4 regions of the Klebsiella sp. WP3-W18-ESBL-02 genome follow, and region 3 is predicted to be linked to each of the others. Evidence: predicted binding sites of a transcription regulator. Region 3 holds the regulator's gene; each other region holds the start of a gene.

Region 1 (7,926 bases), 920 kb from region 3:
CCGATAACCCAGGTGCTGTACACGCGGGTAATCGCCATCACGCCGATGTTCTCACCGTAGGTGGTGTTCGGGGTAGAGCCGAAGAAGCCGGAAATCACCGTCGACAGGCCGTTAGCAAACATCGAGCGATGCAGACCCGGGTCACGAATCAGATCTTTTTTAACGATGTTCGCCGTCACCACCAGGTGACCAACGTGCTCGGCAATCACCACCAGCGCCGCGGGCAGAATGGTGAAAATGGCAAACCACTCAAAGCGCGGGGTGTAGAAGGTCGGCAGCGCGAACCAGTGTGCCTGGGCGATAGGCGTCGTATCAACCACGCCCATCACGAAGGAGAGCGCGTAGCCCACCAGCACGCCGATCAGAATCGGGATGATCGCCAGGAAACCACGGAACAGCACAGAGCCGAAGACGGTCACGCCCAGCGTAACCATCGAAATAATGATGGTTTTAGTGTCCGCAGACTGGCCGTCCGGCGGCAGCAGGCCCGCCATATTCGCCGCTACGCCCGCCAGCTCCAGACCGATGACGGCAACGATTGCGCCCATCGCCGCCGGCGGGAACATCACGTCCAGCCAGCCGGTACCCGCTTTCTTCACGATGAAAGAAACCAGGCAGAACAGCACGCCGCACATAATAAAGCCGCCCAGCGCGACTTCGTAACCTAACGGCAGCAGCAGCAGAACCGGCGAAATAAAGGCAAAGCTCGAGCCGAGGTAAGCCGGAATTTTACCTTTACAGATAAAGAGATACAGCAGCGTCCCGATACCGTTGAACAGCAGTACCGTCGCCGGGTTAATGTGGAACAGAACAGGCACCAGCACGGTTGCGCCAAACATGGCGAATAAATGCTGCAAGCTAAGCGGGATGGTCTGTAAAAGCGGTGGTCTTTCACTTACCCCAATTGCACGGCGCGTCATTGTGTTTTCCTCTGTGTTATTAGTCAGGTTTTTTTATTCAAAAAAAAGCCGACTATCAAAGTCGGCTCTTTTTATTTTTTCGTTTACTTCGTACCAAAAATCTTATCACCGGCATCGCCGAGGCCCGGAATAATGTATCCGTGCTCGTTCAGCCCCTGGTCGATCGACGCGGTATACAGCTCGATGTCCGGATGCGCTTTTTCCAGCGCCGCGATACCTTCCGGCGCGGCAACCAGTACCAGCACCTTAATGCTGGTGCAACCCGCATTTTTCAGCAGATCGATGGTCGCGATAACAGAGCCGCCGGTCGCCAGCATAGGGTCAACGATCAGCGCCATACGCTCATCAATGTTGGACACCAGCTTCTGGAAATACGGTACTGGCTCAAGCGTTTCTTCATTACGGTAGATACCGACTACGCTGATACGCGCGCTCGGAACGTTTTCCAGTACACCGTCCATCATGCCCAGGCCTGCGCGCAGGATTGGCACAACGGTAATTTTCTTACCCTTAATCTGGTCGATTTCTACCGGGCCGTTCCAGCCTTCGATAGTGACCTTTTCCGTTTCCAGATCGGCGGTGGCTTCATAAGTCAGCAGGCTGCCGACTTCGGAGGCGAGTTCACGGAAGCGTTTGGTACTAATGTCGTTCTCACGCATCAGGCCCAGCTTGTGTTTGACGAGTGGGTGTTTCACTTCCACAATCTTCATTCTCTTTCTCCTTTGAATAGGGCAACCACAAAAAAAATCGCGGGATTATACCGCTTTTTTTCGATTGCGCCATACCTGTGATGATTGACCAGGATCAAGCAAAGCGGCGAATGGGGCCCCACTCAGTATAAGACACAATAAAAATAAACCCCGACAAGCGGGGTTTTATATTTTTAATTCAGTGAGTTAAAGCTCACCACCGTTGGTCGCAATGACCCGTTGGTACCAGGCAAAAGATTTTTTGCGGCTGCGCGCCAGCGTGCCGTTGCCTTCGTTATCTTTATCCACGTAGATAAAGCCGTAGCGCTTTTTCATTTCGCCCGTGCCGGCGGACACCAGGTCAATACAGCCCCACGGGGTGTAGCCCATCAGATCCACGCCATCCTCTACCACCGCTTTTTTCATTTCGGCAATGTGTGCAGAGAGATAGTCGATACGGTACTGGTCGTTTACGGTGCCGTCGCTCTCCAGCACGTCAATCGCGCCAAAACCGTTTTCAACGATAAACAGCGGCAGCTGATAGTGGTCGTAGAACCAGTTCAGCGAGTAGCGCAGGCCTACCGGGTCAATCTGCCAGCCCCAGTCGGACTTCTGCACGTACGGGTTAGAGACCAGGCTGGTCGTTTCGTCATAGTCGAGCTGCGGGTTGTCTTCGGTCGCCTTGGTGGCAAACGACATATAGTAGCTAAAGCCGATGTAGTCGACGCAGCCCTGCGTCAGCGCCTGGCGGTCTTCCTCAGTGATATCCAGCGCAAAGCCGCGGCGCTCGAAGTAGTTCAGCAGATGCTGCGGATATTTACCGCGCACGTGGACGTCGGTGAACCAGTAGCGACGGTGCATGGCGTTCATTGCCATCATCATATCGTTCGGCGCGCAGGTCAGCGGGTAAATCGGGCACATCGCGATCATGCAGCCAATATGCAACGCCGGGTTAATTTCGCGCGCTGCTTTTACCGCTAGCGCACTCGCTACCAGCTCGTAGTGCGCCGCCTGATACATCACCGGCTCGCGGTCCTCGCCCGGTTGGTATTTCAGCCCGGAGTTAGTGAACGGCGCGAAATCTTCGTGGAAGTTTGCCTGGTTATTAATTTCGTTGAACGTCATCCAGTACTTCACTTTGTGCTGGTAACGGGTAAAGACCACTTTGGCAAAGCGAACGAAGAATTCAATCAGCTTACGGTTGCGCCAGCCACCGTATTCGGTCACGAGGTGATACGGCATCTCGAAGTGCGACAAGGTGATAACCGGCTCGATGCCGAGCTTCAGGCACTCATCGAACAGATCGTCGTAAAATTGCAGGCCGGCTTCGTTCGGCGTCAGCTCGTCGCCGTTGGGGAAAATACGCGTCCAGGCAATGGAAGTACGGAAGCATTTGTAGCCCATTTCGGCAAACAGCTGCAGATCCTCTTTATAGCGATGGTAGAAATCGATAGCGTCGTGATTCGGGTAGTTTTTTCCCGGCAGTACGCCGTCGGTAATTTCGCGTGGCACGCCGTGCGCGCCGGCGGTCATCACATCCGCGACGCTGATGCCCTTACCGCCCTCTTTCCAGCCGCCTTCGAGTTGATGTGCCGCTACCGCGCCGCCCCAGAGAAACCCAGCTTTAAATCCAGACATATCTTTCCCTCGTTAATCAGTAAGTTGTCGCTGCGAATGCTGCTGATTGAAATGGTAAACCGCGCCTATCAGCCCGGCGTCGTTGCCGTGGCTGACGGTATCGATGTTGTCGGCAATGCCAAACCAGGCCAGGTGCTCGCGCATCAGCGCCAGAAAACCCGGGCGCTCCACAATGCCGCCGCCGATAAGAATCGTCTGTGGGTCAAACAGATTGACCAGGTTATAGAGCCCCGTTCCGAGATCGTTGAAAAACTCGGCGACCAGGCGCTGACACACGGCGTCACCGGCGTCGAAGCGGTCAAAAATGTCTTCGCCGGTCACCGCCTCCAGCGCCAGGCCAAGGTGCTGCGCATAGCGATGACGAAGCACGCGCAGGGTGCAGTTTTCATTCATCGAGTAGCGGCGAACATCGCGAGCGCCGGGACGCGACGTTTGCATATAGCCAAATTCACCGGCACGAAAGCGCGCGCCGTGCACCAGTTGGTTGTTACAGAAAATGGCCCCGCCGATGCCGGTACCGATGGTCATCACCAGGAAATCGGAAAGCTCAGCCCCTTTTCCCTTCCAGCGTTCAGCCAGCAGCACGCAGTTCGCGTCGTTCTCAATGGCCACGGGCAGCCCGGAGCGTTCCTCCAGCCAGTCTTTGATGGCAAAGCGATCGAAGCGACGAATAGCGCCGCCCATTTCGATATAGCCGGTATGGGGGTTAACGTAGCCCGGCGCGCTGATGGCGATGCCTTCACACTCGGGGTGAGCGGCAATCCAACCTTCCATTGCCGCGAGGATCTGTTCACCGTCGCTGTTGCTGATTGGCTGTTTGCCTTTTTTTAGCAGTTCACCGCTGGCGGTGACCACCCCCATTTTTAACGCCGTACCCCCAATATCAAAAGCAGCAATGTTCATTCCATTCAGTCCCTTCTGGCCATTTTGCTTCGGTTTCCCCCACGGACGCCACAAAAACAGAAACCGGTTTCAGTCACATGATGTGGATTCCGCGTGGCGGATGCAAGGACAAGGCTGTACCCGGTTTCATTTTCGTGAGCAGTATCATATTTGACCGATTTTATCTGCCAAAGTCGGTAAAACCGAGGCACAAAAAATTGGGTGCAGAATAGGCTCGCAAACGTTTGCCTGGACTGATAGAATTGCGCCGATTTTTCTTGCTATCGCAATTGCGTGGAGACTTGCAGTGACCGACAAAACCTCTCTCAGCTATAAAGATGCCGGTGTTGATATTGACGCAGGAAACGCTCTGGTTGACCGTATCAAAGGGGTGGTGAAGAAAACGCGCCGCCCGGAAGTGATGGGTGGGCTAGGCGGTTTTGGCGCCCTGTGCGCGCTGCCGCAAAAATATCGTGAACCGGTGCTGGTTTCCGGCACTGACGGCGTTGGCACGAAGTTACGTTTAGCGATGGATCTGAAGCGTCATGACACCATCGGCATCGACCTGGTCGCCATGTGCGTGAACGACCTGGTCGTTCAAGGCGCTGAGCCGCTGTTCTTCCTCGACTACTACGCGACCGGTAAACTGGACGTTGATACCGCGGCGAGCGTCATCAACGGCATCGCCGAGGGCTGCCTGCAGTCAGGCTGTGCGCTGGTGGGCGGTGAAACCGCCGAGATGCCGGGCATGTACCACGGCGAAGATTACGATGTGGCCGGTTTCTGCGTCGGCGTAGTCGAAAAATCCGAAATTATCGACGGTAGCAAAGTGGCCGACGGCGACGTGCTGATTGCGCTGGGCTCCAGCGGCCCGCACTCTAACGGCTATTCGCTGGTGCGCAAGATTATTGAAGTGAGCGGCTGCAACCCGGACGACACCCAGCTTGAAGGCAAAACGCTGGCCGACCATCTGCTGGCCCCGACCCGTATTTACGTGAAGTCCGTTCTCGAACTGATTGCCAGCGTTGACGTCCACGCGATTGCTCACCTGACCGGCGGCGGCTTCTGGGAGAACATTCCACGCGTTCTGCCGGACAACACGCAGGCCGTGATTGACGAATCCTCCTGGCAATGGCCAGCGGTGTTCAACTGGCTGCAGGATGCCGGTAACGTCAGTCGTCATGAGATGTACCGCACCTTTAACTGCGGCGTTGGCATGGTCATCGCTCTGGCTGCCGATCAGGCGGACAAAGCCATCGCGCTGATGAACGAAAAAGGTGAAAACGCGTGGAAAATCGGCTATATCAAAGCCACAGATTCCGAACAGCGTGTGGTCATTGAGTAAATGAAAAATATCGTGGTGCTGATTTCCGGCAACGGCAGCAACTTACAGGCCATCATTGATGCCTGTGAGCAGAAAAGGATTCATGGCACCATTCGGGCGGTGTTCAGCAACAAGGCCGACGCTTTTGGCCTTGAGCGGGCACGTGAAGCGGGGATCCCGCAGCACGCGCTGGCCGCCAGTCAGTTTGCCAGCCGCGAAGCCTTTGACCGTGAGCTGATGCACGAAATTGACGCCTACGCGCCCGACGTGGTGGTGCTAGCAGGCTACATGCGTATCCTGAGCGCCGACTTCGTTCAGCACTATCAGGGACGGCTGCTTAACATTCACCCTTCCCTGCTGCCGAAATACCCGGGCCTGAATACTCATCGTCAGGCGCTGGAAAACGGCGATGCGGAGCACGGCACCTCGGTACACTTCGTCACCGAAGAGCTTGACGGTGGGCCGGTTATTTTGCAGGCCAAAGTGCCGGTTTTCGACGGCGACGACGAAGCGGAAATCACCTCACGCGTACAGGTTCAGGAACACGCCATCTACCCGATGGTGGTCGGCTGGTTCCTCGATGGCCGCCTGAAAATGCATGACAATCACGCCTGGCTCGACAATGTAAAGCTGCCGCCAGCCGGTTATGCGGCGGAATAAATTCCGTCACGATAGGCCTGATAAGCAGAGCGCCATCAGGCAAGCCGCGAGCACATTGCCGGATGGTGGCGTAAACGTCTTATCCAGCCGACATGGATGACCAAAGAGGGCCTTTATGGCCCTCTTTTTTATGCCCTTCTCCCGCGGAGTCAGTATGCGGAACGGGATAAAAATGCTTACATATCAAAACAGATATGAATATTTTGTTAGGTGAAATAGGATAACTGTCATACTGAGATGACACAGTTGGACATCGCCCGGCAAAGCTAGCAATATAAACAGCAAGACGACTTTGCCGCGTCCCGTGAATTAACCGGAGTGTGAGTAGTAATGGGTCAGGAAAAACTGTACATCGAAAAAGAACTGAGCTGGTTGTCCTTCAACGAGCGCGTCCTTCAGGAAGCGGCAGATAAAAGTAACCCGCTGATTGAGCGCATGCGTTTTCTGGGGATCTACTCCAACAACCTCGACGAATTCTATAAGGTTCGCTTTGCCGAGCTGAAGCGCCGCATCATCATTAGCGAAGAACAGGGTACGACCACGCATTCCCGCCATCTGCTGAGCAAAATCCAGGCCCGGGTGCTGAAGGCCGATCAGGAGTTCGACGGTCTGTACAACGAGCTGCTGCTGGAAATGGCGCGCAACCAAATCTTCCTGATTAACGAACGCCAGCTGTCCGTCAACCAACAGAGCTGGCTGCGCCATTACTTCAAACAGCACCTGCGCCAGCACATCACGCCCATTCTGCTGAACCGCGAAACCGACCTGGTGCAGTTCCTTAAAGATGACTACACCTACCTGGCGGTCGAAATCATTCGCGGCGACGAAATCAACTACGCGCTGCTGGAAATTCCGTCGGACAAAGTTCCACGCTTTGTTAATCTGCCGCCGGAAACCCCACGCCGCCGTAAGCCGATGATCCTGCTGGATAACATTCTGCGCTACTGCCTGGACGATATCTTTAAGGGCTTCTTCGACTACGATGCCCTCAACGCCTACTCCATGAAAATGACCCGTGACGCCGAGTACGACCTGGTGCACGAGATGGAGTCGAGCCTGATGGAGCTCATGTCCTCGAGCCTCAAGCAGCGTCTGACCGCCGAGCCGGTGCGCTTTGTTTATCAGCGTGATATGCCGGACGCCATGGTCGAAATGCTGCGTAAAAAGCTGACGATCTCCCGCTACGATTCCATCGTGCCGGGCGGCCGCTATCATAACTTTAAAGATTTTATCGGCTTCCCGAACGTCGGCAAAGCTAACCTCGTCAACAAGCCGCTGCCGCGCCTGCGTCACGTCTGGTTCGATAAATTCCGCAACGGCTTTGACGCTATCCGCGAGCGCGACGTGCTGCTGTACTATCCGTACCACACGTTCGAGCACGTACTGGAGCTGCTGCGTCAGGCCTCGTTCGACCCCAACGTACTGGCGATTAAAATCAACATCTACCGCGTGGCCAAAGACTCGCGCATTATTGATGCCATGATCCACGCCGCGCACAACGGTAAGAAAGTCACGGTGGTGGTTGAGCTACAGGCTCGCTTCGACGAAGAAGCCAACATCCACTGGGCGAAACGCCTCACCGAAGCGGGCGTGCACGTTATTTTCTCCGCGCCGGGGCTGAAAATTCACGCCAAACTGTTCCTTGTATCACGTAAAGAAGGTGACGACGTGGTGCGCTACGCCCACATCGGCACCGGTAACTTTAACGAAAAAACTGCGCGTATTTATACCGACTACTCGCTGTTGACCGCCGACGCGCGCATCACCAACGAAGTCCGCCGGGTGTTTAACTTTATCGAGAACCCGTATCGCC
Region 2 (7,926 bases), 1.0 Mb from region 3:
ATCAACTTACTGGAATGCTAACTGAGGATATCGACGAGGGAAAGGCCAGAAATAACAAAGCCGGGCATAAGCCCGGCTTTGTTATGGAATAAGGCGGTGCCTAACTCAACGTTTCGCCCGATGGTTGATAAAGCAGCGCTATTATCATTTGCTGGACGGCAGGCACCTTGTTGTGCGTCATTCTAAGTTTATGTAGCACGTCCCGAAGGGGCTGACATAAGAAGGTGAATGAGCCACTGGTTATTATTATGCACGATGCGTGCCACATTTCAAAACAATATATTAACATACTGATAAATATGAAAAATACACCAATCACCCTGGAAAGTTCACTGGGCGGGTTTTGGTAATACTGTCGCCAATTAACAACACTTAAAATCAATCACAAAAAAGTACATATAAATCATTGAATTAAATGTCTCCTTTTGGCGACATCATAACATCACCAATGTCGGGGTTTGCCGACACTCTTGATCGGGCGGAACGACGCACATTGCCGGATGGCGGCGTAAATGTCTTTATCCGGCCTGCAGATAAAAAAGCCCCTCACAAGGAGGGGCTTGATTCGTTAAACGTGAGTCTTAGCCGAGCTGCTTACGCGCATTGCGGAAAATACGCATCCACGGGCTGTCCTCGCCCCAGTTTTCCGGGTGCCAGGAGTTAGCTACGGTGCGGAACACGCGCTCCGGGTGCGGCATCATTATGGTCACGCGGCCGCTCTCGTTGGTGACCGACGTAATACCGTTCGGGGAACCGTTCGGGTTCGCCGGGTAGGCTTCGGTCACCTTGCCGAAATTGTCAACGAAGCGCAGCGCGACCAGACCTTTACTCTCAAGCTGAGCAAGGTGTGCACCATCGCGAACCTCCACGTGGCCTTCACCGTGAGAAACGGCGATCGGCATCCGTGAGCCTTCCATCCCGGCGAGCAGCAGTGACGGGCTGCTGGCCACTTCGACCAGGCTGAAGCGCGCTTCAAAACGGTCAGAATGGTTACGTACAAAGCGCGGCCACAGGTCGCTGCCCGGGATCAGTTCACGCAGGTTAGACATCATCTGACAGCCGTTACACACGCCCAACGCCAGCGTCTGAGGGCGATGGAAGAAAGTGGCGAACTCATCGCGCACGCGGTTGTTGAACAGAATGGATTTCGCCCAGCCCTCGCCCGCACCGAGCACGTCACCGTAGGAGAAACCGCCGCAGGCCACCAGCGCCTGGAAGTCAGCCAGACCTGTACGGCCGGCCAGCAGGTCGCTCATATGGACGTCAATGGCATCAAAGCCCGCACGGTGGAAGGCGGCCGCCATCTCCACGTGCGAGTTGACGCCCTGTTCACGCAGCACGGCCACTTTCGGGCGCGCACCGGTCGCAATGTAAGGCGCCGCCACGTCAGTTGCGATATCAAAGGTGAGCTTCACGTTGAGGCCCGGGTCGTTATCGTTCGCTTTCGCGTCGTGTTCCTGATCGGCACACTCTGGGTTATCGCGCAGACGCTGCATCTGCCAGGTGGTTTCAGCCCACCACATACGCAGCGTAGTGCGGCTTTCGCTGAATACCGGCTGACCGTTGGCAGTCAGGGTGAAGCGGTCACCTTCAACGGCTTTACCGAGGAAGTGTACACAGTCTGCCAGGCCGTTGGCCGCCAGAATCGCTTCTACCGCTTCACGGTCAGCGGCACGAACCTGAATCACCGCGCCCAGCTCTTCGTTGAACAGCGCCGCCAGACGATCGTCGCCAAGCGTTGCCACGTCAGCTTCCACGCCGCAATGACCGGCAAAGGCCATCTCCGCCAGCGTCACCAGCAGGCCGCCGTCGGAACGGTCGTGATAGGCCAGCAGCTTACGCTGCGCAACCAGCGCCTGAATCGCCTCGTAGAAGCCTTTCAGCTGCGCAACGTCGCGCACGTCGGCCGGTTTATCGCCCAGTTGACGGTAGACCTGCGCCAGCGCGGTCGCACCCAGCGCGTTATGGCCCTTACCAAGGTCAATCAGCAGCAGGGCGTTATCTTCGGTGACCAGCTGCGGCGTGATGGTGTGACGCACGTCTTCCACGCGGGCAAAGGCGGAAATGACCAGCGACAGCGGCGAGGTCATTTCGCGCTGCTCGTTGCCTTCCTGCCAGCGGGTTTTCATCGACATGGAGTCTTTGCCCACCGGAATAGTCAGACCCAACTGCGGACACATCTCTTCGCCGATCGCTTTCACCGCTTCGTACAGCCCCGCGTCTTCGCCAGGGTGACCTGCCGCCGACATCCAGTTTGCCGAGAGTTTAATGTGTTTGATGTTGCCAATCTGGGTCGCGGCGATGTTAGTCAGCGCTTCGCCTACCGCCAGACGGGCGGAAGCCGCGAAGTCCAGCAGCGCAACGGGCGCACGCTCACCGATAGACATCGCTTCGCCGTAGTAGCTGTCGAGGCTGGCGGTGGTCACCGCGCAGTTGGCTACCGGGATCTGCCACGGGCCGACCATCTGGTCGCGCGCAACCATGCCGGTGACGGTACGGTCACCGATGGTCACGAGGAAAGTTTTCTCCGCCACGGTTGGCAGGTGCAGCACGCGGTTCACCGCATCGGCAATCGTAATGTGTTCACGGGCAAGCGCTTCGCCTTTCGCTTTCAGCGTCTGCACATCGCGAGTCATCTTCGGCGTTTTGCCGAGCAGAACGTCGAGCGGCATGTCGATTGGCTGATTGTCGAAGTGGCTGTCGCTGAGCGTCAGGTGCTTCTCTTCGGTGGCTTCACCGATGACCGCGTACGGCGCGCGTTCACGCTTACACAGCTCATCGAACAGCGGAAGCTGGTCAGCGGCTACCGCCAGCACGTAGCGTTCCTGGGATTCATTACACCAGATTTCCAGTGGGCTCATGCCCGGCTCATCGCTCAGGATGTCGCGCAGCTGGAATTTCCCGCCGCGTCCACCGTCGCTCACCAGTTCCGGCATGGCGTTAGACAGGCCGCCTGCGCCCACGTCGTGAATAAACAGAATCGGGTTGGCATCGCCCAGCTGCCAGCAGCGGTCGATCACTTCCTGACAGCGGCGTTCCATTTCCGGGTTGTCGCGCTGTACGGACGCGAAGTCGAGGTCGGCGTCAGACTGGCCGGAAGCCATTGAAGAGGCCGCACCGCCGCCAAGGCCGATATTCATCGCCGGGCCACCGAGCACGATCAGCTTCGCACCTACCACGATCTCGCCTTTCTGGACGTGATCGGCGCGGATGTTGCCGATCCCGCCCGCCAGCATGATCGGCTTGTGATAACCACGCAGCTCTTCGCCGTTGTGGCTGTTCACTTTTTCTTCGTAGGTACGGAAGTAACCGGTCAGCGCCGGACGACCGAATTCGTTGTTGAACGCTGCGCCGCCCAGCGGGCCGTCGGTCATGATATCCAGCGCGGTCACGATACGGTCCGGTTTGCCGAAATCTTCCTCCCACGGCTGTTCAAAGCCAGGGATACGCAGGTTAGAAACGGAGAACCCCACCAGCCCCGCTTTTGGCTTCGCGCCGCGGCCGGTAGCGCCTTCATCGCGAATTTCCCCGCCGGAGCCGGTTGCCGCGCCCGGCCATGGAGAGATAGCCGTCGGGTGGTTATGGGTTTCTACCTTCATCAGGATGTGCGCGGGCTCCTGATGGAAATCGTAGCGTCCGGTTTTGTGGTCGGCAAAGTAGCGGCCGACTTCAGAGCCTTCCATCACCGCGGCGTTGTCTTTATAGGCAGACAGCACGTGATCCGGCGTGGTTTCAAAGGTGTTTTTGATCATCTTAAACAGCGACTTCGGCTGCTGTTTACCGTCGATAATCCAATCGGCGTTAAAAATCTTGTGACGACAGTGCTCGGAGTTCGCCTGGGCGAACATGTACAGCTCGATGTCGTTCGGGTTGCGACCCAACTTGGTGAACGCATCCTGCAGGTAGTCAATTTCGTCGTCCGCCAGCGCCAGGCCAAGACGAATGTTGGCATCAATCAGCGCCTGACGGCCCTGCCCCAGCAGATCCACGCTGGCAACCGGTGCAGGCTGGTGATGAGCAAACAGTTTTTCGGCATCCTGCAGCGAGTCAAATACGCTCTCCATCATGCGATCGTGCAGTTCTGCCGCCACCGCGCCGAGTTGCTCAGCGGTCAGACTCGCGGCATCAACATAGTAGGCGACGCCGCGTTCCAGCCGCAGCACCTGATTCAGGCCGCAGTTATGTGCGATGTCGGTAGCTTTGGAAGACCAGGGAGAGATAGTGCCAGGGCGGGGAGTGACGAGCAGCAGTTTACCGGTAGGGGTATGGCTGTTCAGGCTTGGGCCATACTGCAACAATCGCTCAAGTCGGGCCCGCTCATCTTCGGTCAGCGGCGCGTCCAGGTCGGCAAAATGGACATACTCGGCGTATATATTGCTTACCGGGAGGTTGGCTGCCTGAAACCGCGTCAGCAGTTTGTTAATACGAAATGCAGACAGTGCAGGCGAACCACGCAGAATTTCCATCATAAGTCTCTCGTCTTCTCAGCTTTCAGTGTGCGCAATGGGGGAGAACGGCGGCTATTATAGAGAATCCTGCGGCCTGACGAAACCGTTTGCGTGGAAATAAAATCATCGTCCATCTTTAACATTCGGTGTGACGCGACTCGCGAATCAGTTGCCAACTGGCGCAATCTTAAGCAAAATGCCGCTCATTCTATAGCAACCCGCATCGCTATCAGGGAAACAAACTGGTATCAAAGCGAATTAACTATTTGAAAAAACTAAAGATTAATTATCTGCTGATCGGCGTTGTAACGCTGTTGTTGGCAGCGGCCCTTTGGCCCTCAATCCCCTGGTTTGGCAAACCAGAGAATCGCATCGCCGCCATTCAGGAGCGGGGGGAACTGCGCGTCAGTACCATACTGTCGCCGCTGACCTACACCACGGTCAACGGCAAAGACTACGGCCTCGATTATGAGCTGGCCCAGCAGTTCGCCGACTACCTTGGCGTTAAGCTGAAAATCACCGTTCGCCAGAACATTAGCCAGCTCTTTGACGATCTGGACCACGGCGACGCCGATATGCTGGCCGCGGGGCTGGTTTACAACAGCGAGCGCGTGCAGAACTACCAGGCCGGCCCCACCTACTATTCCGTGTCGCAGCAGTTGGTTTATCGCGTCGGCAGCCCGCGTCCCCGCAGCCTGGGTACCCTCACCGCCGGGCAGCTTACCGTCGCGCCGGGCCAGGTCGTCATCAACGATCTGCAAAGCTTAAAAGAGAAGACGTTTCCTGAGCTCAGCTGGAACGTAGACGAAAAGCGCGGCTCGGTAGATTTGATGCAGGCGGTCATCGATGGCAAGCTCAGCTACACCATCGCCGATTCTGTCGCTATCGGTCTGTTCCAGCGCGTCCATCCAGAGCTGGCGGTTGCCCTCGACGTCACTGACGAACAGCCCGTCACCTGGTTTAGTCTGAAAGACAACGACAACACGCTCTCCGCGGCCATGCTCGACTTCTTCAATAATATGAATGAAGACGGGGCGCTGGCTCGCCTTGAAGAGAAGTATCTCGGCCACGGCGATGATTTCGACTATGTGGATACCCGCTCATTCCTGCGCGCGGTGGATAACGTGCTGCCAGACCTGCGGCCGCTGTTTGAGAAGCATGCCAGCGAAATCGACTGGAAGCTGCTGGCGGCCATTTCCTACCAGGAGTCGCACTGGGACCCGCAGGCCACCTCCCCCACCGGGGTGCGTGGGCTGATGATGCTGACGAAAAATACCGCGCAAAGTTTAGGCCTGAGCGACCGTACCGACGCGGAACAGAGTATCAGCGGCGGCATGCGTTATTTACAGGATATGATGACCAAAGTGCCGGACAGCGTGCCGCAGGAAGAAAAAATCTGGTTTGCGCTGGCGGCCTACAACATGGGCTATGCCCACATGCTCGATGCCCGTGCGCTAACGGCGAAACAGAAGGGGAATCCGGATAGCTGGGCTGATGTCAAACAACGCCTGCCGTTGCTGAGCCAGAAACCCTGGTACAGCAAGCTGACCTACGGCTACGCGCGCGGCCACGAGGCCTACGCCTACGTCGAGAATATCCGTAAATATCAGATAAGCCTAGTAGGCTATTTGCAGGAAAAAGAGAAGAAGGCCACCGAACAGATGGCGATTGCCGAGGCCTATCCGGCGGTCTCGCCGGATGAGCTAAACCGTAATCACTACGGCCTGTTTTCCTTTATGCCGACGCCGAACCACAGCGACGCGCTGTCATTCTTAATGTCGAAGCATAAATAAGTTATTCCGCCGGCAGATTTGCCGCTTTCGCCGCCTGCTTCAGTGCCTTCTGCTGCTGGCGGCGGTGGCGGAAGAAATCGCTTAGCATCGCCGAGCATTCATCGGCCAGCACCCCTTCCGTCATCTCAACGCGGTGATTCATTCCCGGGTGATGCAGCACGTCAATCAGCGACCCAGCCGCGCCGGTTTTAGCGTCGCGGGCACCGAACACCAGACTGCCGATTCGGCCGTGGACCATTGCGCCTGCACACATCACGCAGGGCTCCAGCGTGACGTACAGCGTCGTGTCAATCAAACGGTAGTTCTGCAATACCAGCCCCCCCTGCCGCAGCGCCATAATCTCCGCGTGCGCGGTAGGATCGTGACGGCCGATCGGGCGGTTCCAGCCTTCACCAATCACCTGATTGTTATGCACCAGCACCGCGCCAACCGGCACCTCGCCTTCTTCCCAGGCGCGTTTAGCCAGCACCAGCGCATGGCGCATCCAGTATTCATGGTTCTGTTCAATGTCAGACAACGTCGGGACTCCAGGTGATAAAACGCGGCGCATTATACACAATATCCATCAAAGCGCAGCGCCGCTATTCCAGCTGCTCCAGCTCGCCGTGCGGGGTTACGCGCCAGCGATGCTCACAGAAAAAGAGTAGCGGGTTATCCTGTTTACTGTCGCTGTATCCGCTGTATAAGCGCAGCGGTGCGCCCAGACGCAGCTCTAACTGCGCCACCTTCTCATGCCCCAGGCAGCGTACCGACAGCACGCGTCCACCACAAGCGCGCCGCATCTGACTGCCGATAAGATTCACCCGAGCCAGCCAGGGAGCGTCAGCGTAGACCCGCTCCACCAGCGTTTGCGGCGACCCGGTAATCAGCCAGACGTCAGCATCCTGATGCTGGAGATAGCTATCCAAACGCGCCTGTACCCTCGGGAACGGCGTGACCGTGGCACGAAACCAGATAATAAAGCTCGCTTCCAGCGCGTTGAGCGTCGCTTCGCGCCGCCCGAAGGTGCAGCCCCACAGCAGAACGCTCATCGGCCAGCGGGCCGCGCGGCCTTTGATCAGCATTGCGATGCCGATAAACGGCAGCAGCGGCAGCACCAGCAGCGCATTAAGCGGCAGACGGCGCAGCAGATAGCGGATGAACGCGCCAAACAGATCCTGCTGATGCAGCGTGCCGTCGAGATCGAAAAACACCACGCGGCGAGAATTGCGTGTCAAAGAAGCCTCCTGTATTCCTCACTGAGCAAGCCCACAGACTAGCAGATTGCCCGCCCGCTTTCGCCAAACGGCGTCTCAACGACGCTGGTGCACGAAAAGAGTTGCGTTTTTACCGACACATGGAATATTTAATTCGGTATATTCCGTTATAATAGAATACATAATTCTTTCCGACGAGCAGATTGCTGCTCTGGCGCAGCAGAGTTATCGCGTCCATGAGGTTGTTATGAATTGTTTAATCAGTATCCGTCAGCGTTACCCCCAGTTGGCGCAAAGCGACCGTAAGCTGGCGGATTTTATTCTGGTGCAGCCGGATCTGGCGCGTCACTTAAGCTCACAGCAGCTGGCAAGCCAGGCGGGTGTCAGCCAGTCCAGCGTCGTGAAGTTCGCCCAGAAGCTGGGTTTTAAAGGCTTCCCCGCGCTGAAGCTGGCGCTGAGCGAAGCGCTGGCCAGCAACGCGAATCCCCA
Region 3 (7,926 bases):
GCGATATGGGTCCGCATCAGCGTCGTGAATACTGCCGTACAGACGGCCATGCATACGCCGACGCCCAGGCCGGTGCGGGCAGAAACCTGTGCGTCGGGCGTTGAACCCTGGCCCAGACGGAAGCCTACGCGAATCGTCACCGCTGCCGCCAGCGACATCGGCAGAACGAACATCAGCGAGCTGAAGTTGAGCGCAATCTGATGGCCAGCGACATCCACGATCCCCAGCGGAGAGACCAGCAGTGCGACAACCGCGAACAGCGTCACTTCGAAGAACAGCGCCAGCGCAATCGGCAGCCCCAGAGTGGTCAGCCGCTTCAGAATGGTGAGGTCCGGGCCGCTAAAACGCGCGTGGTGACGAATATCTCGCATCGAGCCTGCGTGGCGGACGTAGTACAGCATGCTGAAGAACATCACCCAATAAACCGAGGCGGTTGCCACACCGCAGCCAACGCCGCCGAGTTCCGGCATCCCAAAATGCCCGTAAATAAAGATATAGTTCACCGGAATGTTCACCAGCAGGCCGATAAAGCCCATGACCATGCCGGGCTTGGTTTTCGCCAGCCCTTCACACTGGTTACGTGCTACCTGGAAGCAGAGATAGCCCGGCGCGCCCCACAGCAGCGCACGCAGATAACCAACGGCTTTGTCGGCCAGCGCCGGGTCAATGTTATGCATGGCGCGGATAATATGGCCCGCATTCCACAGGACAACCATGATCAGCAGCGAGACAAAACCGGCCAGCCAGAACCCCTGGCGAACCTGAAGCGCGACGCGGTCGCGTCGGCCGGAGCCGTTAAGCTGGGCGATAACCGGCGTCAGCGCCAGCAGGAGGCCGTGGCCGAAAAGAATGGCGGGTAGCCAGATAGACGTGCCGATCGCCACGGCGGCCATATCGGTGGCGCTGTAACCGCCGGCCATCACCGTATCAACGAACCCCATGGCCGTTTGTGCTACCTGCGCAAGGATAACCGGGATAGCCAGAGCTAATAACTGACGCGCTTCGCTAAAGTACTTCTGCACGTGAACACCTGTATTGTTGTTATTTATTCTCGCCGTACGCCGTGTACGGGAGACAGATAAGCCGCCTTAACCGGCAGCAAGAAGAATAAATAGAGGAATTGCTCCGATATTGTAGCGGGGATTTGCTATTAATCTAGTCAAAAAAAGGGGGGAGCGGCGCGGAAGGTGGCAACCTGTTTTATCAACTGCTATTGTGCGTAGCAGATGAACCGGTAGCGATGCCGGCACGATGATTAATAGGAGTTGACGATATGTTCACGGGTATTGTGCAGGGCACGGCAAAAATCGTGTCTATTGATGAGAAACCGAACTTCCGCACCCACGTAGTAGCGCTGCCAGAATCTATGCTGGCCGGGTTGGAAACCGGGGCTTCGGTTGCACACAACGGCTGTTGCTTAACGGTCACGGAAATCAACGGCGACCAGATTAGCTTCGATCTGATGAAAGAGACGCTGCGTATTACCAACCTTGGCGATGTGAAGGTTGGTGACGTCGTTAACGTTGAGCGCGCGGCGAAGTTCAGCGACGAAATTGGCGGCCATTTGATGTCGGGTCATATTATGACCACTGCGGAAGTGGCTAAAATTCTGACGTCTGAAAACAACAAACAGATTTGGTTTAAAATCCAGGACCCGTCGCTGATGAAATATATCCTCTACAAAGGATTTATCGGCATCGACGGTATTAGCCTGACGGTAGGTGAAGTCACGGCGACGCGTTTTTGCGTGCACCTGATTCCAGAGACGCTGGAGCGCACGACGCTGGGAAAAAAACGTCTGGGTGACCGCGTGAATATCGAGATCGATCCGCAAACGCAGGCGGTAGTGGATACCGTTGAACGCGTGATGGCCGCGAAAGAGGCTGCCGCGCAGGCGGTAGCAGAATAACGGAAAACGCCTGCGCCGGGTGGCGCAGGCGTCAATGCCGGATTACCGCGCGACGCGCAGACCTTGTTCAACCCCACGGGAGAACATAACCTGCCACAGCTGAATATCACGCGCACGGAAGGCTCCCGCACAGGCGTTAAGATAGTAGCTGAACATGCGTTTGAATCGTTCAGAATAATTGTCGGCGATTTCCGGCCAGCTGGCGAGGAAACGGCTATGCCAGGCCATGAGCGTGGTATCGTAGTCGGCACCAAAGTTGTGCCAGTCTTCCATCACGAAGTGTGGTTCGCTGGCGACGGCAATCTGGCGCACGGACGGTAAACAGCCATTCGGAAAGATGTATTTGTTGATCCACGGATCGACATTGTTGTCGGTTCTTTTCGAACCAATGGTGTGCAGTAAAAACAACCCATCGGGCTTGAGATTGCGGTCAACGACGGAGAAATAGGTGTCGTAGTTTTTTGGCCCAACGTGCTCAAACATGCCGACGGACACGATGCGGTCGAACTGATCGTTTAAGTCGCGGTAGTCCTGGAGCAAAATCTCAACGTCCAGCCCTTCACAACGCGCCTGCGCCATCTTCTGCTGTTCAGCGGAAATGGTGACGCCCTTGACGGTCACGCCGTAGTTTTTCGCCATATAGGCTGCCAGGCCACCCCATCCGCAGCCGATATCCAGCACGCGCATTCCCGGCGCCAGCTGCAGCTTCTGGCAGATAAGCTCAAGCTTGGCCTGCTGGGCTTGCTCGAGGTTTTCAGCCTCTTTCCAGTAGCCGCAGGAGTATTGCATGAAAGGGTCGAGCATGCGGCTAAAGAGATCGTTGCCGAGGTCGTAGTGCTCTTTGCCCACCTGCCAGGCGCGTCTGCGGCTCTGGAGGTTAAACAAACGCGCACCGGCCACGCGCAGCGTATCTTTGAAATGATGGGGGAGTTGGTTTTCAAGTCCGGCGCGCAGTACCTTGTCGAAGAAGATATCCAGACGATCGCATTCCCACCAACCGTCCATATAGCTTTCGCCAAGACCCAGCGAACCTTCCTGTAAAACTCGTTTAAAAAGACGCGGATTTTTAACCTGAATATCGCAGGAGGCATTGCCGTTAATTTCAATGCCTGCTCGGTTTAGCAGCTCGCTAACGATACGATACCAGTCGTCATCCGGTACGCTTACTTCTTCTATACACGATGAGCTCATAGCTTCTCCATCCCGACCTGATGATCAGAACCTTAAAACAGCGTAGACGCTTTTTTCTGGTTTGTGAGAAATGTCACGAAAAATTCGTGAGCCTGCTATCCGACGTAGCACAGAGGAAGGGAAGAACCCCTTGCCGAAAGCCAATCCGTGGTTTAAGGGGAAGCCGTCCTGCTCCCGCATAATAAGTTCAATGTATACTAATTATGTGATGCCGATCCAGTATAGGACGCTAAGTGCCTTGATTCAACAAAAAAACTTAGCGCCCTAATCATTTATGGAGGTATTGATGCGAGGAATATTCAGACGTGGGACGCAGCGGCGTCAGCCTGGCGTTCGGCGCGACGGGCGGCGCGCTGCATGCCGTAACCGATACCGGCCAGCACTACGGTTACCAGCATCACGCTGGTAGTGGTAAGCAGCGGAGTCGCAATCAGTGTCGATACCGCCAGGCTGGCCAGGAAGCACAGACCGAGCTGAAGCGTATTTTGCAACGCCGCCGCGCGACCGGTGGCCTGTGGGAACGGCTTCAGCGCCTGTGCCACGACGATCGGATAGATAGCGCCGTTAGCGGTGGCCATCACGCAGAACGGAATCAGCAGTGCGCTCAGCGACACATCCCGGGCCAGGCCGACGGCCCAGGTTCCCACGACGCTCAGTGCGAACCCGACAAGCAGCCATGGCAGCAGCTGTGAACCCTGCCATTTTTGCAGTGCGGCGCGACAACCGTAGCCACCAATCAGGAACGCGATTGTCTGCGGCACATAGCTCAGGCCAATGACGGTCGGGCTATAGCCCATTTCGTGCAGGATAAACGGCGAGCCGGTCAACCAGGCAAAGAAGCTGGCGGAGCAGGCGGCGTAGATAAGTACGTTACCGCGATAGTCTTTACTGCGCAGCAGGCGCATAAACGTCAGCTTTTCTCCGTTGACGGCGTGCTTTTTGTGCGCGGGCTTGAGACGAAAAGCCGGCAGCATCAGCACCAGCGTGATAATAAACAGCGTCGCAAAGATGGCCTGCCAGTCAAAGTGGACCAGGAGCCAGCTGCCAAGCAGCGGTGCCAGCGCGGGTGACAGCCCGACGAGCGGCATGATGGTTGCGAAAATGCGGTTAGTACGCTGGGCCGGATAGTAGTCGGTGACCATTGCCTGCCAGGTAACGGCTGCGGCGCATACACCGACCGCCTGCACAAAGCGCAGCACCAGCAGGGTAGTGCCGTCACGGACCCACAGCATCCCCAGACAGCCCACGGCGAAAATGGTTAAGCCCGCCAGCAGAATGGGTTTGCGGCCATAGCGGTCAGACAGCGGCCCCCACAGCAGCTGCGCGACGGCGAAGCCGGCCAGGAACAAACTCAGGCTGGCGCTGACCGCCGAGGCCGGCGTTTGCAGGTCTTGCTGAATGGCAGCAAAAGCAGGCAGGTACATGTCGGTGGCCAGAAAACCCAGCACGCTCAGCCCCGCGAGCCAGACTAAAAATCCTTTCCCAGGTTGCATAAATTGCCCTTTATTATCTGATATTAACCTTGCCGCCGAGTGTAGAGAGTGCATTCAGGGTTGTGAAACGCTAATATTTGAGCCATGGATTCAAATTTTTTGCAGGCAGAAAATGTGGTCTGAATATTCTCTTGAAGTCGTTGATGCGGTAGCGCGTAACGGTAGCTTTAGCGCCGCCGCGCAGGAACTGCATCGTGTGCCTTCTGCGGTAAGCTATACGGTACGACAGCTGGAAGAGTGGCTGGCTGTACCGCTGTTTGAACGCCGTCATCGCGACGTGGAATTAACGCCTGCCGGGGCATGGTTCCTGAAAGAAGGGCGGTCTGTTATCAAAAAAATGCAGATCACCCGCCAGCAGTGCCAGCAGATTGCCAACGGCTGGCGTGGCCAGTTGGCGATTGCCGTTGATAATATTGTTAAGCCACAGCGTACGCGCCAGCTGATCGTCGATTTTTACCGTCACTTTAGCGACGTTGAGCTGATTGTTTACCAGGAAGTCTTTAACGGCGTATGGGATGCGCTGGCGGACGGCCGCGTCGAGCTGGCGATTGGCGCCACGCAGGCGATTCCGGTCGGGGGGCGCTTTGCTTTTAGGGATATGGGAATGCTCAACTGGCACTGCGTGGTGTCCAGCGCACATCCGCTGGCGCGTCTGGATGGGCCGCTCAGCGATGATGTACTGCGCAACTGGCCGTCACTGGTGCGCGAGGATACCTCACGTTCGCTGCCTAAGCGTACGACCTGGCTGCTGGATAACCAAAAACGCGTGGTGGTGCCGGATTGGGCGTCGTCAGAAACCTGTATTTCCGCCGGCTTATGTGCGGCGATGGTGCCGGGGCATCTGGCTCAGCCATGGCTGGAGAGCGGAGAGTGGGTCGCACTGACGCTGGAGAACCCGTTCCCGGATGCCGCCTGTTGCCTCACGTGGCAGCAAAGTGAAGCGTCACCGGCATTAAGCTGGCTGCTGGAGTATCTGGGGGATAGTGAGACGCTGAACGAGGAGTGGCTGCGAACGCCCGTATAGGGCGCTCGCAGAACGCGATTAACGGCGGTAGTCGCGATATGGACCGTCGGCCACAGAACGACGCTCAATCAGGCGCGGGTGCACCTCAATTGACTGTGACTCTTCGCGCTTGCTGACGATGCGATCCATCAGCATGTTAAAGGCCGTTTCGCCAAGCGAGTCCTTCGGCTGATGGATAGTGGTCAGCGCGGGGGTGAAGAAACGTGAGTTACGCACGTTATCATACCCGATCAGCGAAATATCCTGCGGCACGCGCAGCCCCATTTCATCGGCGGCACACAGTGCGCCCATGGCCATAATATCGCCGCCGCAGAAGATGGCGGTTGGGCGCGGGTGCTGGGACAGAATCTGCTGCATCGCCCGGTAGCCGGATTCTGGTTCAAAGTCGCCCTGAACAATCCAGTTTGCCGGTACGTTAATCTGCGCTTCTTCCATCGCTTTCATAAAGCCTGCCAGACGGCCTGCGCCGGTATTGCGCTCCAGCGGGCCCGGGATCACGCCGATATCGCGATGGCCGCGTTCGATCAGATAGCGGCCCGCCATATAACCGCCTTCGAAGGCGTTATCGATAACCGAGTCGGTAAAATCGGCTTTGGCTTCGCCCCAGTCCATCACCACCATTGGAATGTGACGATACTCTTCCAGCATGGAGAGCAGTGACTCCGGGTATTCTGAGCACATGACCAGCAGACCGTCGACGCGCTTTTGCGCCATCATTGACAGGTACGCGCGCTGCTTCTCAAGATTGTTCCACGCGTTGCCGAGGATCAGGGTATACCCTTTCTGGAAGCAGTTTTTCTCTACGGCCTCAATAATTTCGGCAAAATAGGCTGCTTCACTGCTGGTGGCCAGCAAACCAATGGATTTGGTGTGGTTGACCTTCAGGCTGCGGGCAACGGCGCTCGGCGAGTAGTGCAGTTCTTTAATCGCCGCCCAGACCGCTTCACGCGTCTCTTCGGCGACAAAACGCGTTTTGTTAATTACATGTGATACGGTTGTAGTGGAAACGTTTGCGCGCTTCGCTACATCTTTAATTGTTGCCATTCCATCTCACTCCAGACCCTGGCCTGCCCCTGAAAAAATCGAAAGGAAAACGTTTGCCTTCACACACCCTGACGCAATTTTGTGAATTGCGATTCGCCGGGAAAACGATACAGGACGACAGGAGGGGGTCAATGGCCGGTACGCTTATAAATAAGCGTCGAATTTTGACGTATCCCGACGCAAAGTGGAAGAGCAAAAAACAACATCCTGCTAAATCTGTGAAGATTTTTACGATTATCTGTGCAAAAATGAGTAAGCTCAGTTTCACTGTGGCAATAAAAAGGAGAAAAATTGATGAGTACCGAACTTAAGCTGTCGCTCACCACTACCATTATTACGCTTGCGCTCATTGTTGCCGCTGCACTGACCGCCGTATTGCATTAATTCCTCCGGTGAGGGAGTTCGCTCCCTCCCGTCAATTGTTATCAAATTAGCAATAATCTTTTGCTGTTTTGTACACTTCTGATTTTCTGTGATTGATGTCATGCTTTTGCCCTATGTTGTCATGCCGCCAGCTGTGCGCGGCCAACCGGAGTTTTTGCATGAAAGTCAATTATCCCCTGCTTGCCCTGGCGATTGGCGCCTTTGGCATAGGGACCACCGAATTTTCGCCCATGGGGCTGCTGCCGGTCATTGCGAAGGGCGTTGACGTCTCTATTCCCGCCGCTGGAATGTTGATCAGCGCCTACGCCGTGGGCGTGATGGTCGGGGCCCCGCTGATGACGCTGCTGTTGTCTCATCGCGCGCGGCGCAATGCGCTGATTTTCCTGATGGCGATTTTTACCCTTGGTAACGTGCTGTCGGCTATCTCGCCTGACTACACCACGCTGATGCTGTCGCGCATTATTACCAGCCTCAACCACGGCGCGTTCTTTGGTCTGGGGTCGGTGGTTGCCGCGAGCGTTGTGCCGAAGCATAAGCAGGCGAGCGCGGTAGCGACCATGTTTATGGGCCTGACAATTGCCAATATCGGCGGCGTTCCGGCGGCGACCTGGCTGGGTGAAACCATTGGCTGGCGCATGTCGTTCCTGGCGACCGCTGGCCTTGGGATTGTCGCCATGGCGGGGCTGTGGCTGTCGCTGCCGAAGGGTGGGGCAGGGGAAAAACCGGACGTTAAGCGTGAGCTGGCGGTACTGGTGCGCCCACAGGTACTTTCTGCCTTACTGACCACCGTGCTCGGCGCTGGTGCGATGTTTACGCTTTATACCTACATTTCGCCGGTATTGCGGACCCTGACGCACGCCACGCCGGGATTTATTACGTTG
Region 4 (7,926 bases), 2.2 Mb from region 3:
TCGAAAACACTGCCCCGGCGGATGTCTATAAACGCTGGTGCGCCTTCGGCCTGTTCTCCAGCCACAGCCGCCTGCACGGCAGCAAATCCTATCGTGTGCCGTGGGCGTATGACGAAGAGTCCTGCGATGTGGTGCGCTACTTTACCGAAATGAAGTGCCGCATGATGCCGTACCTGTATCGTCAGGCGGCGCTGGCCAACGAGCAGGGCACGCCAATGCTGCGTGCGATGATGCTGGAGTTCCCGGACGACCCGGCGTGCGATTACCTCGACCGCCAGTACATGCTCGGCGACTCGCTGGCGGTGGCGCCGGTGTTCTCGGAGGCGGGCGACGTGCAGTTCTACCTGCCGGAAGGCCGCTGGACGCACCTGTGGCACAACGACGAAGTGCAGGGCAGCCGCTGGCATAAACAGCAGCATGATTTTATGAGCCTGCCGGTCTATGTGCGCGACAACACCCTGCTGGCGCTGGGTAATAACAGCCAGGTGCCGAACTACGCATGGCATGAAGGCACCGCGTTCCAGCTGTTCCACCTTGAGGACGGGCATGAAGCGGTATGTGAAGTGCCTGCGGCCGATGGCACCGTGGTGTATACGCTGAGCGCGAGACGTCAGGGTAAGGTGATAACGGTGAAAGGCAACGGCAAAGCCAGCGGCTGGACGCTGTGCCTGCGCAATATCCAGCAGGTAGCGGGCGTGCAGGGCGGAAGCCCGGCAGGCAGCGAGCTGGGCGTGGTGGTGACCGCGCAGGGCAATGAGCTGGTGATTACGCTCTAATTCTGTGAGCCCCCTAACCCTCTCCCCGGTGGGGAGAGGGGATTGTTTAGCGCCGGTTAGAAGTCATATTGCAGCGTTAAGCGGTTCTGCCAGAAATCCTTCTCATACAGCGGCGACGTCTGCACGCCGACGAAATCGTTCAGGCTCAGCCCTTTCAGCGCGCCCTGGAAATTCCAGATAAAGTACATCACGTACTCGGACTGGCGCAGGCTGCCGGAATTCACCGTTGGCGTCAGATCCATCCAGGAGTAGCGTGCGCCCAGCGTCAGGTTGTCGTTCGCATTCCAGTTCACGTTGGTGGCATAGGCATCGCCGCTGCCCAGGTCCTGGGTGCTGGTGAAGTACGGCTGTGCAAAGTACGGACCGGATGAACTGTTGTGGGCATAGGGCGTCACCAGCGAGCCGTTACCATAGCTGTCACCGCTGGCGGCAATGTGGTTATAACCCGCCGCCCAGGAGAGTGAAGGCGTAAAGTTCAGCGACAGCTGCGCACCGTAAGAATGGTTGTCTACTTCGCCCGCCAGCGCTTTGCCTTCGCTGGTGCCGCGAATGTATTGCAGCGCCACGTCCGGCGTAAACAGCGCCTGCTGCCACTGGAGGTGGCCTTCGGCGTAGAAGATGTTGGAGAAGTCGGCGTAGCTTTCGTACCACATCTGGCCGGTCAGCTTTTTGTCATCCCACATCAGGTGACGGCCCGCGCCGACGGCCCACATGCCGTTGGTTTCTTCGGTCACGTCGCTGTAGGCGGTGGTGCGCTGAACCTGGTCGCTCCCCCAGCCCTTGTAACGCCAGATTTTGGTGGCGTGCAGGAAGTCGTCGCCGCTACCGTACTGCATATCCAGCGCCTGATAGAGAATTGGCGTGATGCGCCAGTCGTAATCGCCGACGAACGGTAAATCCAGGCGCTGGTTGCCGCCGGTGAGACGAAAATCACCGTAGCGCCAGTTGAGGTAGGCTTCACCGATGTTGGTCTGGTTGTCGCCGATATCGCTGATGACGCGATCTTCCGGCGGGTGGTCGATCCCTCGCAGGAACAGACCGCTAACGCCAACGTTGAAGCCATACAGCGGGGCCGTTTCATACTTCACGAAGCCGCCGTAACTCACGGTGTCCTGGTTAAACCCTTTGGCGAAGTACGCATTGTGGGTGGTGTAATACAGTGCACGAACGCTGCCGCTGACTTTACCGCAGCTGAATGCGTCGCTCAGGCTGCTGACGTTGCCTTCGGCATCAAAACAGGCGCTGTCGGGCTTAAATGAGAGGGCGGCTTCTGCGCTGGCGGGAAGCGCCAGTGCGGCAAGTGCGGCCAGGGCGGTGAGACCACCGGCGAATCGTGATGGTTTGACGGCACCTGCTGCCCGATACGTCTTCATGCTAATACCTTGTCTACAGAGATAAAAAAAGAAAAGTGCGCGTGCGCCGCGGGTTGGTAGACGCGGCGGCAGCGTGCAGGGCTGCGATTATCGTCATCGGGATGGTTGTGATCCAGACCCAAAAGCAAACGTTTGCTTTTCTGTGTTGGCGGTTGACACTGGATTCGTGATTGATGTTGGTTTAACCACGATAAGGGCGATTAAAATAAAGAGGAAAGTGCTATCTATGTGGCTTATTAGCGAAAGATAGCACTGATTGCCGCGCTAGCGCTAAACCGCACTGATTGGATAGTCAATCGTGCAGGGTGGGGACGTTTCCGCCCCCTTAGGTTATGGCGTAACCGGCGCGCCGGCAGCGACCGAAACCACGCCACCCTGCATCTGCTGGGTAACTTCCTGCTTCGCCATATTCACCGCATGCAGCTTTGCGTTCACCGTGGGTTTCAGCGGCGCGTCCGCCTGTACGCTGCCGCTGGCGGTAAGCTGAATATTGCCATCGCCGTCGATAGGCAGCGCAGGCCACCCCCACAGCTGGAGAATATTCAGCGGTACGCCGCGGCCGTTGAGCGTGATACTTGTCTGGCGCTGCGGCTGCTGTGATACCGTGGCGGTGGCTTCCAGAATCCCTTTCTCGGTAAAGGCGCTCAGTTCGCTGATATTCACGTTCGACGCATCGGCGTTCAACCGCATTGACGGGCGACGCACGTCAATGCGGTTGAAGGTTGCCGCCGCGCCGTTGAGCGTTGCGCTACCGCCCCATACGCCCCACCGGTGGCCCTTCACCAGCTGCAGATTGGCGCCGTAGCCGTCTAATGCGGTCACCTGCCATGGAAAGTCAGGGTCGATATCAATCACCAGGTTGCGGCTGGCGCCAAATTTTTTCAGCGTGACGCTCTCCAGCCACGGCGGCAGCTGTTCCATCCACAGCGTTTTCCAGTTTTCCGGCAGCGTGTACTCCAGCCCGGCGAACACCGCGTCATCCAGCACCAGCGCATTGGCGTTACGGTACCAGTGGCCAGCGCTGCGCACCATGCCGCCCTCCCAGCGTGAGGTAAACTGGCGCAGGTCAATGCCCTGCGGCGAGAATTCGGCGTTGAGGATCGGGTCGAACAGGTGCAGCGAGCCGTAAATGAATTCGCTGGCGTTGAGTGATATTTTACCGTCGGTGCTCTGCCAGCTGCCCTGGCTGAGCGTCAGGTTGCGCAGGTTCAGGTCGAGGTCGGTCACCGCCCAGTCTGGCCCCTGCAGGCGGGCATCGGTGACGTCGAGGCGGCCAATCTGTAGCGATGGCACGGTGGCCAGGGGAGCAAGGAAGTCGCGCAGCGGTTTATCGCTTTGCATGCGGATGTCGTTGAGGCGCAGATTGTCCACGACCCAGCTGCCGTCGGCGCTACGGCGGGCGTTGCCGGTGAGTGAACCGCGCGCAATATCCGCGCCGACGGTGGTCAGGGTGACTTCGCCGCCGTTAATCTCGCCTTCAATCAGTACCTGGGTGGCGGGCACGCCGTTCAGCGATAGCGAACCGGCGCTCATTTGAATCCGCGCTTTTTTCCCCAGCACGTTACCCGCTTCTGGCGCCCACGGCATCACGCCGCCCGAAACGCGCTGTGCGCTGAGCGCCCAGCCGGTTTCCGGGCTGTTTAGCGCCATATTACTGAGCTGTAGGCGATCGGCGGCAAACGGCAGCGGCGCGGCGGCGGGCGGCAGGTTCAGCGTACCGTCCTGTAACAGAATGGTGTCGACGTGCAGCGGATCGGTAATCTGCCGTGAGCTCAGGCCAATATCCACGCTTTTCGCGACCAGCGTGGCGGGTTTACCGTCGCGGCCAAAGGTGACGTTTTGCAGCAGGATGTGCGAAGGGGAGGAGAAGCGGTGATCCATGGCGTCGAACGTCACCTGCCATGCCGTGTTGTCGCTTAGCCACTGGCTGATATGGCGCGCGCCCCAGCGCGTTTGCAGCAGAAAGTAGAAGGCCAGAATCACCAGCAGCAGGGCGATAAGCAGCCAGATAATGAGCTTTCCAAGAAATTTCATGATCTTCCGTCCTGAGAAGGGCACATAAACCTGTTATGCATGATTTATGCGCAATCCTCAAGGCGGGAATCGTATTATTCGATGTCGGCGGCAGTGGGCGTTGCCACTGCCGCGCAGAGGGTTACTCTTTTTCGGCCGGGAAGATCAGGTTCAGGATAATAGCGGTGATACCGCCGGCTGCGATGCCGGAAGAAAGCAGGTTTTTCAGCCAGTCCGGGGCGAACTGCAGGATCTGCGGCTGCTGAGAAACGCCCAGACCCACGGCCAGCGACAGCGCAATAATCAGGATGGCGCGGCGGTTCAGCGGTTCGCGCGAGACAATGCGCACGCCCGACGCGGCGATCGTGCCGAACATCACCAGCGTTGCCCCGCCGAGTACCGGTTCCGGAATGTGCTGCACAAAGCCGCTGACCGCCGGGAACAGGCCGAGGACGATCAGCATCAGCGCCACCACGAAGCCCACATAGCGGCTGGCGACGCCGGTTAGCTGAATCACACCGTTATTCTGGCCAAAGCAGGAGTTCGGGAAGGTATTGAACACCGCAGAGACGCAGGAATTGAGGCCGTTTGCCAGCACGCCGCCCTTCAGGCGTTTCATATAGACCGGGCCTGAGACCGGCTGCTCGGAAACGTCAGAGGTGGCGGTAATGTCGCCGATAGTTTCCAGCGAGGTGATCATAAACACCAGCATCAGCGGCAGCAGCAGGTTCCAGTCGATGCCTAAGCCATAGTACAACGGCGTCGGTACCATAATCAGGCTGGTGTTCGACGGCGTGGTGTTTTCCGGCAGCATGCCGAGGAACCATGCCAGCAGGTAGCCCGCCGCCATGGCGATGACCAGTGAGGCGATGCGCAGGTACGGGTTACGCTGACGGTTAAGCAGAATAATCATGCCCAGCACCACGCCCGCCAGCAGCAGGTTTTTCGGCGCGCCGAAGGTATTGTTGGCCATCGCCGCGTAGCCGCCGCCGATGGAGGTCAGGCCGACCTGAATCAGCGACAGGCCGATAATCATTACCACCACGCCGGAGACCAGCGGCGTAATCACGCGACGTGCCAGATGCAGTACGCGAGATAACACCATCTCTGTACAGCTGGCCAGCATCAGGGTACCGAACAGCGCTGCCATCATGGTTGGCACGTCCGCACCGCCGGTTTTCAGCGCCGTGCCGCCCATAATCAGCGGCGCCACGAAGTTGAAGCTGGTGCCCTGAATCGACAGCAGACCGGAACCCACCGGGCCCCAGGCTTTAATCTGAATGATAGATGCCACACCGGAAGCGAATAACGACATGCTGATAATGTGCTGGGTATCCTGAGCCGGGAGGCCGAGAGCCTGGCAGATCAGCAGCGCTGGGGTGATCACCGCCACAAACATCGCCAGCAGGTGCTGGAGCGCGGCAAACAGGGTTTGCGGAAGCGGCGGACGGTCTTCCAGGCGGTAAATCAGTTCGCTGGTTTGCTTATGCGCAATCGGTTGCGCATTGGCTTGATCGAGTGTGTTAGAGGACATCTCAGAGGCTATCTCGTGGTGGAAAAGTGGCGATTTTAGCCGACTGGTTGGTAAAAGCAAACGGTTGCATTCAGTAACCATGAAAAATTGCGGAAAATAGGCGGACAAAAAGCAGGGCTTAATCGGGTCGCTTAACGAAAATGAGGACAAATCGTACCTTTTTCTATCACTTTCGCGCTTTTCGAGCTTAAACTTTGGGCCGACGTCTCATGAGGAGGCGATCTCGACATCGGAAATTGGTCGCGTATGAATGGATCATGCGTTTAGTAAGGAGCTGTAATTATGTTTCATCTTGATACCTTATCGACGCTCGTTGCCGCAACGCTGGTGTTGCTGCTCGGACGCAAGCTGGTCCAGAGTGTCCCCCTTCTCAAAAAATACACTATCCCCGAGCCCGTTGCGGGCGGCCTGCTGGTCGCGCTCGCGCTGCTGGTATTAAAGCAGAGTATCGGCTGGGAGATTGACTTCGACATGAGCCTGAAGGACCCGCTTATGCTGGCGTTCTTCGCCACCATTGGCCTGAATGCTAATATCGCCAGCCTGCGCGCGGGCGGCAAAGTGCTGGGTACGTTCCTGATCGTGGTGGTCGGGCTGCTGCTGCTGCAAAACGCGCTGGGCATCGGTATGGCGAAGCTGCTGGGGCTGGACCCGCTGATGGGTCTGCTGGCCGGTTCTATTACTCTCTCCGGCGGTCATGGTACCGGCGCGGCGTGGAGTAAACTGTTTATCGAGCGCTACGGGTTTGCCAATGCTACCGAAGTGGCGATGGCCTGTGCCACGTTTGGTCTGGTGCTCGGCGGCCTGATTGGCGGCCCGGTGGCGCGTTATCTGGTGAAGCATTCGTCGTCGCCGAATGGAACGCCGGATGACCAGGCCGTACCGACGGCGTTTGAAAAACCGGACGTCGGGCGCAGCATTACCTCGCTGGTGCTGATTGAAACGATCGCCATGATCGCTATTTGTCTGACGGCAGGTAAAGTCATTGCGCAACTGCTGGCAGGCACGGCGCTGGAGCTGCCAACCTTCGTCTGCGTGCTGTTTGTGGGGGTGATCCTCAGCAACGGGATGGCGCTTTTGGGCTTTTATCGCGTGTTTGAACGCGCGGTTTCGGTGATGGGCAACGTGAGCCTGTCGCTGTTTCTGGCGATGGCGCTGATGAGCCTGAAGCTGTGGGAGCTGGCGTCGCTGGCGCTGCCGATGCTGGTGATTCTGGCCACGCAGGCAATGGCAATGGGGCTGTACGCCATTTTCGTGACCTACCGGATGATGGGCAAAAACTACGATGCGGCGGTGCTGGCCGCGGGGCACTGTGGTTTTGGTTTAGGCGCGACGCCTACGGCGATTGCCAATATGCAGGCTATTACCGAGCGTTTTGGACCGTCGCATACGGCGTTCCTGGTGGTGCCGATGGTCGGCGCGTTCTTTATTGATATCGTCAATGCCCTGGTGATTAAGCTGTATTTGATGCTGCCGATGTTTGCTTAATGTGAAAATGCCGGAGGTCGGCTCCGGCATTTTTTTGCCTGATGGCGCTTCGCTTATCAGGCCTACATACCTCTGCACGTTGTCTTATTCTTCGTGCTCTTCCCACGCCAGCGCGCGTTTCACCGCTTTTTTCCAGCCGCTGTAGCGGAAGTTACGCTCGGTTGTCTCAATGCCCGGGCGGAATTCGCGCTCAATGACCGCTTTCTCCTGCAGCTCATCCAGATTCTGCCAGAAGCCGACCGCCAGGCCAGCAAGGTAGGCCGCGCCCAGCGCCGTGACTTCACGGACTTCCGGGCGTTCTACGCGGGTGCCCAGAATGTCGGACTGGAACTGCATCAGGAAGTTGTTGGCAACCGCACCGCCGTCGACGCGCAGGGCGTGCAGACGAATGCCGGAGTCGGCCTGCATTGCCTCCAGCACGTCACGCGTCTGGTAGGCGATAGACTCCAGCGTCGCGCGGATAATGTGATTCGAGTTCACGCCGCGGGTCAGACCGAAGATGGCACCGCGAGCGTACGGGTCCCAGTACGGTGCGCCGAGGCCGGTAAACGCAGGTACCACGTACACGCCGTTGGTGTCCTTCACTTTGGTGGCGAAGTATTCGGAGTCGAAGGCGTCGCTAATCAGCTTCATCTCGTCGCGCAGCCACTGAATAGAAGCGCCAGCCATAAACACCGCACCTTCCAGCGCGTAGTTCACCTCACCGCGCGGGCCGCAGGCGATGGTGGTTAGCAGGCCGTGGCTG

What was found. The regulator PurR, encoded in region 3, represses purine synthesis genes. The targets are predictions, from matches to a motif close to CANGCAAACGTTTGCNTG.
Region 1: a site for PurR is predicted at 4,364-4,381, ahead of purM (phosphoribosylformylglycinamidine cyclo-ligase). Genes of this name have one in related genera too.
Region 2: a site for PurR is predicted at 4,545-4,562, ahead of purL (phosphoribosylformylglycinamidine synthase). Genes of this name have one in related genera too.
Region 4: a site for PurR is predicted at 5,750-5,767, ahead of H7R56_RS00745 (nucleobase:cation symporter-2 family protein). Genes of this name have one in related genera too.

What each region holds. Positions count from the first base shown of each region.
Region 1 is NZ_AP021972.1:1,431,912-1,439,837, reverse strand. It holds gene uraA (uracil permease) at 1-920, opposite strand, end outside; gene upp (uracil phosphoribosyltransferase) at 1,004-1,630, opposite strand; gene H7R56_RS06845 (6-phospho-beta-glucosidase) at 1,817-3,247, opposite strand; gene bglK (beta-glucoside kinase BglK) at 3,260-4,150, opposite strand; gene purM (phosphoribosylformylglycinamidine cyclo-ligase) at 4,437-5,474, shown strand; gene purN (phosphoribosylglycinamide formyltransferase) at 5,475-6,113, shown strand; gene ppk1 (polyphosphate kinase 1) at 6,444-7,926, shown strand, end outside.
Region 2 is NZ_AP021972.1:1,346,147-1,354,072, reverse strand. It holds gene purL (phosphoribosylformylglycinamidine synthase) at 582-4,469, opposite strand; gene mltF (membrane-bound lytic murein transglycosylase MltF) at 4,715-6,241, shown strand; gene tadA (tRNA adenosine(34) deaminase TadA) at 6,243-6,791, opposite strand; gene yfhb (phosphatidylglycerophosphatase C) at 6,823-7,458, opposite strand; gene H7R56_RS06480 (MurR/RpiR family transcriptional regulator) at 7,685-7,926, shown strand, end outside.
Region 3 is NZ_AP021972.1:2,349,547-2,357,472, forward strand. It holds gene mdtK (MdtK family multidrug efflux MATE transporter) at 1-1,022, opposite strand, end outside; gene H7R56_RS11115 (riboflavin synthase subunit alpha) at 1,274-1,909, shown strand; gene cfa (cyclopropane fatty acyl phospholipid synthase) at 1,952-3,100, opposite strand; gene punC (purine nucleoside transporter PunC) at 3,400-4,593, opposite strand; gene punR (DNA-binding transcriptional activator PunR) at 4,706-5,617, shown strand; gene purR (HTH-type transcriptional repressor PurR) at 5,636-6,661, opposite strand; gene H7R56_RS11140 (cytochrome bd-I oxidase subunit CydH) at 6,956-7,045, shown strand; gene H7R56_RS11145 (MFS transporter) at 7,204-7,926, shown strand, end outside.
Region 4 is NZ_AP021972.1:153,349-161,274, forward strand. It holds gene yicI (alpha-xylosidase) at 1-776, shown strand, start outside; gene H7R56_RS00735 (OprD family outer membrane porin) at 833-2,149, opposite strand; gene H7R56_RS00740 (AsmA family protein) at 2,480-4,183, opposite strand; gene H7R56_RS00745 (nucleobase:cation symporter-2 family protein) at 4,305-5,696, opposite strand; gene gltS (sodium/glutamate symporter) at 5,979-7,181, shown strand; gene glpK (glycerol kinase GlpK) at 7,266-7,926, opposite strand, start outside.